3 regions of the Bacillus sp. V2I10 genome follow, and region 2 is predicted to be linked to each of the others. Evidence: riboswitches for the same ligand, from Rfam matches in the RefSeq annotation. Region 2 holds a riboswitch; each other region holds the start of a gene.
The links. Region 2 has a riboswitch for S-adenosylmethionine ahead of mmuP (S-methylmethionine permease). Riboswitches for the same ligand answer to the same signal wherever they lie in the genome.

Region 1 (3,283 bases), 1.1 Mb from region 2:
AGGCTGGTGTCCGCTTTTAACATCTATAATGCTTAACCGCTGAAAGGCCAGAAGAACCTGCTCATCTTGATAAAATCCGCTGTCATCAGGACCTCTGTGTTCTATTTTTCTGCTGGCCTTCTCAATGAATGTATTGAATAAAAGATCTCCTGCTTGTTTACGATAATCAATAATTCCAACAAATCCGCACATCCTATTCGCCTCCAAAATTGTCTTTCCACTTATAAAACGAAGACTAGGAAGAGATTGTTGCATATTTTTACAAAATAAAACAAAAATTCGACAAAAAAAGGATGAGAACTGCGTACAGCAGTATTCTCATCCTTTTTTACTTATTATCGGTTTAATGCCTGCTCTTTAAGAGCTTCTGCTTTATCTGTTCTTTCCCATGGAAGGTCAAGATCATTACGGCCAAAGTGTCCGTACGCAGCTGTTTGTTTGTAAATTGGACGGCGAAGATTCAGCATATTGATGATTCCTGCCGGACGAAGGTCAAAGTTAGCACGAACAACATCAACTAACACATCTTCCTTCACTTTCCCTGTTTCAAATGTATCGATCGCGATTGATACCGGCTGAGCCACACCAATTGCGTATGCAAGCTGAACTTCACATTTATCAGCAAGGCCAGCTGCTACAATGTTCTTAGCTACATAGCGTGCTGCATAAGCTGCAGATCGGTCAACTTTTGTTGGATCTTTACCAGAGAATGCACCGCCTCCGTGACGAGCATACCCACCGTAAGTATCAACGATGATTTTACGGCCTGTTAAGCCTGCATCGCCCTGCGGTCCGCCGATTACGAAACGGCCAGTCGGGTTGATGAAGTATTTTGTATCTTCATCAATTAATTCTTTCGGTACTACCGGGTTAATAACATGCTCTTTTACGTTGCGCTGAATTTGCTCCAATGAAATTTCAGGGTGATGCTGAGTTGAAATAACAATTGTATCAATGCGAACAGGCTTGTCATTTTCATCATACTCAACTGTTACTTGAGTTTTTCCGTCAGGACGAAGGTACGGAAGAATTTCTTCTTTGCGGACTTCCGTTAAACGGCGTGCAAGTTTGTGGGCAAGTGAGATCGGCAGAGGCATTAATTCTTTCGTTTCGTTATTGGCAAAACCAAACATTAATCCTTGGTCACCTGCACCAATAGCTTCAATCTGCTCATCTGTCATTTTTCCTTCACGTGCTTCAAGCGCCTGATCAACACCCATCGCGATATCTGCTGACTGCTCATCAATTGAAGTAAGTACTGCACATGTTTCTGCATCAAAACCATATTTTGCACGAGTGTAGCCAATTTCTTTAACCGTTTCGCGAACGATTTTTGGAATGTCTACATAAGTAGAAGTTGTAATTTCACCAGCAACCAGAACAAGACCTGTTGTAACAGATGTTTCACAAGCTACACGGGCATTTGCATCTTTTTCTAGGATTGCATCTAAAATCGAGTCAGAAATCTGGTCACAAATTTTATCAGGATGACCTTCAGTTACAGACTCTGAAGTAAACAGACGACGTTGTTTAGTCATTAAAGTTTTCCTCCTCAAAAGGTTAGATGATACGGAACTCATTCCCTTTCATATTTTGACCATTCGGCAAAATATTTCAGTTGGCATGTTTTAGGAGAATCCACGAGTACTTTCAGGCAAAATATATTTGAAATAAAAAATCCTTTCCCGCGAGGAAAGGTTATTTACTAAAATCGTAGCCTTTCGCTCTTATCGATCAAGGGCTTTCGCCTTGCATCAGGTTAGCACCTTTGCTCGCAAAAATTCACGAATGAATTTTCAAGATAAAGCAGGTTGCTGGGTTTCATTGGGCCTGTCCCTCCACCAGCTCGGGATAAGAGAATCCGTTCAAGGACATATAATATCGTATATTTCCTTCAGGTGTCAACAAAAAATAACAAGGTTTTCGCATAAGATTTTTTTGGTCCCTTTATATATGTTTCCACAAAATGCCGAAATAAAAACACTTCCTATTATATATGTATCATTTTCATCAAAAACGTTTCTTAAACAGTTCCATTTCATCAATTTGTACGTAGAATAAGTTAAATAGTATAGACTATTTATTTTAATGTGTTATACTAATCGAGAAGAGTCACTTAACATATAGTTGAAAATAATAATAGAAATATAGGTAAAGGATGGGTATGGGATGAATTCAATCGAAATTACAAATGAGCTTGATGTTTTACTTAAAGGGGAAAATGCATTTCATAACTTATCAGTTCCCGTTCTTGTAGAGAAAGTATTAGAGCGCAATGAAGGTACATTAACTTCAACAGGAGCAGTCCGTGCAACAACTGGTACTTACACAGGACGTTCACCTAAAGATAAATTTATTGTAAAAGAAAATTCAACAAATGACAAAATTGAGTGGGGTGCTGTTAATCAGCCTTTCTCTGAAACGGCATTTGAAAAATTGTACTTAAAAGTTCTTTCATACTTAAAAGACCGCAATGAGCTCTTTGTTTTCAAAGGCTTTGCCGGAGCTGACGCAAAATACCGCCTTCCGATTCAGGTTGTAAATGAATTTGCCTGGCATAACCTTTTTGCACAGCAATTATTTATTCAGCCAGAGCGCGCGGATGAGCTGATTCAGCATGATAATCCATTCACGATCGTGTCCGCACCAAACTTTAAAGCAGATCCGTCAGTAGATGGAACAAATTCTGAAACTTTTATCATCATTTCTTTTGAGAAAAGAACGATCCTAATCGGAGGAACGGAATATGCAGGAGAAATGAAAAAATCCATTTTCTCTGTCATGAACTATTTGCTTCCTGAAAGCGGTATCCTGCCGATGCACTGCTCTGCAAATGTTGGTCAGGAAGGCGATGTTGCCCTTTTCTTCGGTCTGTCAGGAACAGGAAAAACAACCCTGTCTGCTGATCCTAACCGCAAATTAATCGGCGATGATGAGCACGGATGGTCAAATGCCGGTGTTTTTAATATCGAAGGAGGCTGTTATGCCAAGTGCATCAACCTCTCACGTGAAAAAGAACCTCAAATTTTTGATGCGATAAGATTCGGGTCAGTGCTTGAAAATGTAGTACTTGATGATGACACAAGAATTGCTGACTATGATGATACCTTCTTTACTGAAAATACAAGAGCGGCCTATCCCCTTGAAGCAATGGATAACATTGTGAAGCCTAGTATTGCAGGCCACCCGCATACGATTGTCTTTTTAACTGCTGATGCATTTGGAGTTCTTCCTCCTATCAGCAAATTAACAAAAGAACAGGCCATGTACCACTTCTTAAGCG
Region 2 (3,283 bases):
GTCTCATCCGTAACCCCATAGATGCCTGTATACTCTGAACCGTCTGCAAGATAGGCGCCATAAGGCCCAATTGATGCCGCAACCAACGGCTTTGGTCTAATTGCTTCCATTTCTTCCTTCCAAAAATCATCTCTGGCTTTTCTTGCAATCAGCACTGTTTTCTTTATTAACTGCAATGCTTCTTCTTCTTCGATTCCCCGCTTCAAGAAACCATCGATTGTTGCTTGATAGCTGGCCGTAATAGCACAGTCCGCTCCCGCACGGAAATAGTCTGAATGTACCTGATAAATCACTTCGGGGTTTTCGAGTAATATTCGGGCAGACCAAAGGGGATCGTCCAAATCACAGCCATGCTGTTCGAGTTCTGTAGCAAGTGCCCCATCAAGGATCATGACGGAATAGTCACGTAAAATGGCTTCAATTGGATTGAGATTCTGCTGCATATCCTTCTCCTCTTTTCTTAATAAAATGTGTTGCATAATAGCTTCCATAGCAAAACAAAATAAATGGAATGCCGCAATAGAGGGCAATTCGCTGTGCGGGATCAAATGCGATTCCAACCAAAGATGCCAGACACAGCACAAAAGATGCAATCGGTACCAGGGGATAGAAAGGTGTCCGGTAAACCAGGTCCTTTATCGAATGTCCTTGTTTAATATATTGTCTGCGAAAGAAAAACTGTGACACGCTAATACTCATCCATACGGCAACCACGGCTAAACCTGAAATGGAGACAAGGACTATATATACGGTATCTGGTGCAATAACACTTGAGAACAAAGCCAAGGTGCCGCCCAGCATACTGAAAATCACTGCATATATAGGCACACCGCGCTTTGTCACTCTTGCAAAAATGGGTGATATCGTTTTCTTATCTGAAAGTGACCAGAGCATTCTAGAAGCAGCATACAGGCCTGAGTTTGCTGCAGACAAAATAGCTGTTAAGATCACGAAATTCATGATATCTGCTGCATAGGGAAGGCCAATTCGTTCAAATACAGAAACAAAGGGACTTTTTAAAACTCCTGAATCCGATGCGGGCAGCAGTGCAGATAAGACAACAATGGTTCCAACAAAAAAGATAATCAATCTCCATAATGTTGTCCGAATGGCCATTGGAATCGTTTTTTCCGGATTGACTGTTTCTCCAGCTGCAACCCCTATTAATTCTGTTCCCGAATAGGCAAAATTCACAGCAAGCATCGTCATAATAACGGCAAATGCACCATTCGGAAATAATCCTTCGCTTGTGAGATTCGTAAAGAACGGAGCTGAATTGGAATCCGTCAGTGGAATAAAACCAATAATTGCTGCTCCTCCCAAAAGAATAAAAATCACTATGGCAACGACTTTAATCGATGCAAACCAAAATTCAGATTCCGCGAAAAACTTAACCGTCACAGCATTTAATGCAAAGATTAGCAATGCAAACACCGCACTCCAAATCCAGACGTTAATAGATGGAAACCACCTCTGCATCAGCAGCCCCGCTGCCGTGAATTCCGAACCTAACGCAACCGTCCAAGTCAGCCAATACAGCCAGGCTACAGTATATCCTGTTCCTGGACCAATATATTTAGCGGCATAGCTATGAAAAGCGCCAGTCTCCGGCATATGGACGGCTAATTCCCCTAAACAAAGCATAACGAGATAAACGACCAGGGCACCAACAAGATACGACAGGATCGTCCCAAACGGTCCAGCCTGTTGAATCGTATAACCCGTGCTTAAGAATAAACCTGTCCCAATTACACCTCCAAGAGATAACATTACTAAATGTCGAGATTGCATTTTCCTCTGAAATTGCTGCTTAGCTTCCATTTTTACTCCCCTTTTTTCACATCCAAAAAAATGAAAAACGCACTCTTTAAAAAGAGTGCGTTACTGACAAATAAAAGGCACGCTTATCTATCAGGTCAATTCACCCGCTGGAGTTAGCACAGTATCATAAGAGACCTGCTGCTGAGGTTTCAAAGGGCCAGTCCCTCCACCTCTCTGGATAAGAAATTATTTTTTTACTACAATAGCAATCTATTGAATCAATGTCAAGATTAGTATGAATATTCCGTTCACTTAAGTGTTCTGACATCTAAGACCATCTATAGCACACAGAACTGTTTTCCTATACAATAATTGTAAAAGAAACCTTATAGTGTGGTGAAACTCATGTTTAAACTTCTATTAATTGAAGATGATTTAACCCTGTTTAATGAAATCAAAGAACGATTAAATCAGTGGTCTTATGATGTCTATGGCATTACAGATTTTAATAAAGTCATGCAGGAATTCTCAGCCGTAAAGCCAGATTTGGTCATCATTGATATTCAGCTGCCGAAGTTTGACGGCTTTCATTGGTGCCGGATGATCCGGTCGCATTCGAATGTGCCGATCATTTTTCTCTCCTCGCGGGATCATCCGACTGATATGGTCATGTCTATGCAGCTTGGTGCTGATGATTTTGTCCAAAAGCCTTTTCACTTTGATGTGCTGATTGCTAAAATCCAGGCCATTCTCCGCCGTGTTTATAACTACAATACAGAGCAAGTAAGTCTGAAAACATGGTGCAATGCTGCGGTTGATTATGAGCGAAATACGGTTACGAACGAAACCGGTTCCGTTGAACTGACAAAGAATGAAATGTTCATTCTTAAACTCTTGATTGAACAAAAAAACAAAATTGTCAGCAGAGACAAGCTCATGAACAGCCTGTGGGATGATAAACGCTTCATAAGCGATAATACGTTAACAGTGAATGTCAATCGCCTGCGAAAGCGGCTGGATGAAATTGGTCTTGGTCAATTTATTGAGACAAAAGTAGGCCAGGGATATCTTGCGGCAGAAGAGGAAATGGTATGATTCTCCGTTTCTTAAAAGAGCGCCGCAGCTGGATTCTATTCTTTATTATGATTCATTTTTTTATTCTCTTTATCGCTTTCATTGACTCAGCCATTCCAGTACAGTCAGTCCTGTATATTGTTTTTCTTTCCATGATCTCGTTTATTGTCTTCTTAGCCGTTCGGTACAACAAAGAAACTGCCTTTTTTAAAAGTCTGGAAGATCGGGAAAACAACCTTGATATATCAAGCATTCCAGCTCCGGAAAGCCCGTTTGAACAATTGGTTGAAAAGACGCTCAGCGAACAGGCACAGGCCCTGAAAACAGATGCTTTGCACAACAGAATTTCGCTTGAACAGGAAAAAGATGAACTGTTATCGTGGATTCATGAAGTGAAGACTCCTCTCACTGCCATGCATTTAATGATCGAACGCATGGAAGACGATGT
Region 3 (3,283 bases), 4.2 Mb from region 2:
GGCTGCTTGTGAGCGGCATAATGCCGATATAAATCGGAACGGTTAAGTGCTTCGTTTCCTCATAAACATCAATCAGCTGTTTTTCTGAGTAAATTGGCTGAGAAATGAAATAATCTGCACCGCAGGCAATTTTCTTCTCCAGTCTTTTTACTGCTTTATCGAGATATTTAACATTGGGATTAAACGCAGCAGCAACTGAAAAATTGGTTTTTTCCCCAAGAGGTTTTCCTGAATAAGAAAGACCATCATTAAATTGTTTGATTAAGCTGATCAAATCAAAAGAAGAAAGATCATAAACGGAAGTAGCTCCCGGAAAATCCCCGATTTTTGATGGATCGCCTGTAACCGCAAGCACATCCGTAAGTCCCAGCGTATGAAGACCCATTAAATGAGATTGAAGGCCAATTAAGTTGCGGTCGCGGCATGTAATATGAATTAAGGACCTGAGTCCAAGTGTTTGCTGAACGATGGATCCTACAGCAACATTGCTTATTCTCGGCGACGCAAGCGAGTTGTCTGCAAGTGTTAAGGCATCGATTCCAGCAGCTTGCAGTGCTTTTGCACCTTTTAAAAATTTGTCCAGTCCAAGTTTTTTAGGAGGATCGAGTTCTACAATCAGAGAGCGCTTCTTATTAACTATTTCCTGCAGGGGAGGGTACTTTCTTTCCGCTGCAGACGTGACAGAAATCTCTTTCTTCCGTATTTTTACTTTCTTTTCTGTAACTGGAGCGAGCCCTTTAAGCGCTGCTGCCATTGCTTCAATGTGTACAGGGGTTGTGCCGCAGCAGCCTCCGATTAGTCTTGCTCCCTGATTTCTGAAGGCGAGTGCGCTTTCTGCAAAATATTTTTCTCCAGAGCCATAGACAAGTCTTCCTTCCTCAAGAGTCGGCAAGCTGCTGTTTGGATAAACAGATAAGAACGCTTTTTCAGGAAGCGGAATTTCTTCAAGAGATGAAAGCATATGGTAAGGACCCAGTCTGCAATTCAGACCGACAACGTCAGCACCAAGTGCCTCAAGCTGAGAAAGGCCTTCATTCAGGGGTGTTCCGTCCTGCAAGACTCCGATATCGTGAAGGGAGATGTTTGTAATAATCGGGATATTCGTTTCTTTTCTTGCGATCTCTAATACTGTTTTTATTTCTTCAAGATCATAATAGGTTTCAAGCAGCAGACCGCTTACCTCTTCACTGAGCAAAAGGTAAAGCTGTTCTCTGAAATTGCGTTTAATGTCCTCAAGAGAATAGGCATTTTTCTTGAAAGCACGGATGCCGCCAATCGTTCCAAGAATATAGGTGTTATTGCCGGCTGATGCTTTTTTAGCAATCTGAACAGCAGTACGGTTAATCGCCCTCACTTCATCTTCAAGTCCATATCTTGATAGCTTAATATAGTTTGCGCCGTAAGTATTTGTCTGAATGACATCTGCACCGGCTGCAATATACGCCTTATGAACATTTAATATTTCATCAGGCTTCGATAAATTCAATTCTTCGAAACACCTGTCAACTCCGTGAGAGTAAAGCAGTGTTCCCATTGCTCCGTCGCCAATCAGGATCTTCTTCTGTAAATCGTTTAAAAGTGTCAAACTCCAAACCTCCTTAGTGCTGTAGAAAAAAACAAAAAAAGCCTTCCAAGAAGAAGACTTTGAACGATCAGGACTTCTTCTTATCGTTCGATGGATGCATCGCTGGAATTAGCACCTTGGATTGAAATCCCTGATGAATACAGATGATTTCATTATGCCAGGTTGCTGAAGCTTCAAAGGGCCAGTCCCTCAGCTTCTCTAGATAAGAATGGTGAAATATGAAATTTACAAAAAGATATTATATCTAATTTACATGTTTTTTCGGATAGATTCAATACAAAAGTAAAAGTTTTCTGAATAGACGCGGAATTTATTGGTGGAAAATCGAAGCAGAAACTTGCGGAACAACGAAACAAACACCCAGCAGAGAAGAGCTCGAGTGTTTGGTTCACTTTATCTGAAATTAATAAATTGAACATCTATCGGCAAGTCGGTTCCGCGAACGGCTGCAATCACCTGCTGTAGGTCGTCCTTATTTTTGCCGGTCACACGGACCTGATCGTCCTGAACCTGAGTTTTTACTTTTAATCCGGAATTTTTAATAATGGCATTAATCTTTTTTGCATTATCCTTATCAATACCCTGAATCAGCTTAGCGCGCTGGCGAATCGTTCCGCCCGATGCACCTTCGATTTTTCCGTAATCAATATTTCGTGTCGCTACATTGCGTTTAATCAATTTAGAAATAAAAACATCCTTTAACTGATCCATTTTAAACTCATCATCTGAAACTAAAACAATCTCTTCTTTTTCAAGTGAAATGCTGCTTTTGCTCCCTTTAAAATCATAGCGGGTGCCGATTTCCTTCATCGTCATCGTAATTGCATTTGTCACCTCAGGCATATCCACCTTTGAAACAATATCAAAAGAACTGTCCTTCGCCATAAGAATCCTCCCAAAAGTTTATATTATCTATAGATTATAGTAGAATGAACAGGGGATAACAACATTTGAAGTGCGGAATCGCCCGTTTAGCTCCGACAGACAGATAAGGCTCCGCCAGAAAAGGCGCTTTTTGCCTTTACTGGCGGAGCCGTTCTGGCCGAGGAGCTGGGCGATGGAGCCGGACAATACGAAGTGCGGAATCGCCTGTTTAGCTCCGAAAGACAGATAAGGATCTCCCAGAAAAGGCGCTTTTTGCCTTTACTGGCGGATCCGTTCTGGCCGAGGAGTTAGGCGATGGAGCCGGACAAGACAAAGTACAAAAACGCTAAGGTTGGAGTAGTCTACAGCATTGAGAATGAAGTCCGATTTTGACTTTTTCGCCGAATCCGTTCTGACCGAGGAGTTAGGCGATGGAGCCGGACAATACGAAGTGCGGAATCGCCTGTTTAGCCCAGGAATTGGCCATTAAACTGCAAATACATACATAAATGTCCGCTTCAATTTGAAAACTAACAGCAGATGCATCCTGCATAAGAAAGGAACGAAATACATTTGATGAATCCAGGAACGTTTATGACGCTTTCAATAGATGAAAAATTAGATTATGGCTATTATTTAACAGACGGAGAAAGCCGTGTGCTGCTCCACAAAACCGAAATCACGGAGCCGATTGATGACAAAGAAGAAATTGAGGTTTATTTAATTGTCGATCATGAAGACCGTCTTGCCGCAACTATGAAGAAACCGAAAATTACCGAGGATCATTACGACTGGGTTGAGGTTGTAAGCGTAAGAGAAGACATGGGAGCGTTT

Region 1: another riboswitch for S-adenosylmethionine. It lies ahead of metK (methionine adenosyltransferase); the one in region 2 lies ahead of mmuP (S-methylmethionine permease).
Region 3: another riboswitch for S-adenosylmethionine. It lies ahead of QFZ72_RS23535 (bifunctional homocysteine S-methyltransferase/methylenetetrahydrofolate reductase); the one in region 2 lies ahead of mmuP (S-methylmethionine permease).

Annotation. Positions count from the first base shown of each region.
Region 1 covers NZ_JAUSYV010000001.1:1,496,295-1,499,577, reverse strand. The annotation lists partial or broken gene asnB (asparagine synthase (glutamine-hydrolyzing)) at 1-192, opposite strand, end outside; gene metK (methionine adenosyltransferase) at 336-1,538, opposite strand; SAM riboswitch class I at 1,725-1,858, opposite strand; gene pckA (phosphoenolpyruvate carboxykinase (ATP)) at 2,170-3,283, shown strand, end outside.
Region 2 covers NZ_JAUSYV010000001.1:406,882-410,164, reverse strand. The annotation lists gene mmuM (homocysteine S-methyltransferase) at 1-443, opposite strand, end outside; gene mmuP (S-methylmethionine permease) at 418-1,821, opposite strand; SAM riboswitch class I at 1,902-2,006, opposite strand; gene QFZ72_RS02255 (response regulator transcription factor) at 2,167-2,856, shown strand; gene QFZ72_RS02250 (sensor histidine kinase) at 2,853-3,283, shown strand, end outside.
Region 3 covers NZ_JAUSYV010000001.1:4,622,278-4,625,560, reverse strand. The annotation lists gene QFZ72_RS23535 (bifunctional homocysteine S-methyltransferase/methylenetetrahydrofolate reductase) at 1-1,585, opposite strand, end outside; SAM riboswitch class I at 1,663-1,794, opposite strand; gene QFZ72_RS23530 (YajQ family cyclic di-GMP-binding protein) at 1,979-2,470, opposite strand; gene QFZ72_RS23525 (CvfB family protein) at 3,026-3,283, shown strand, end outside.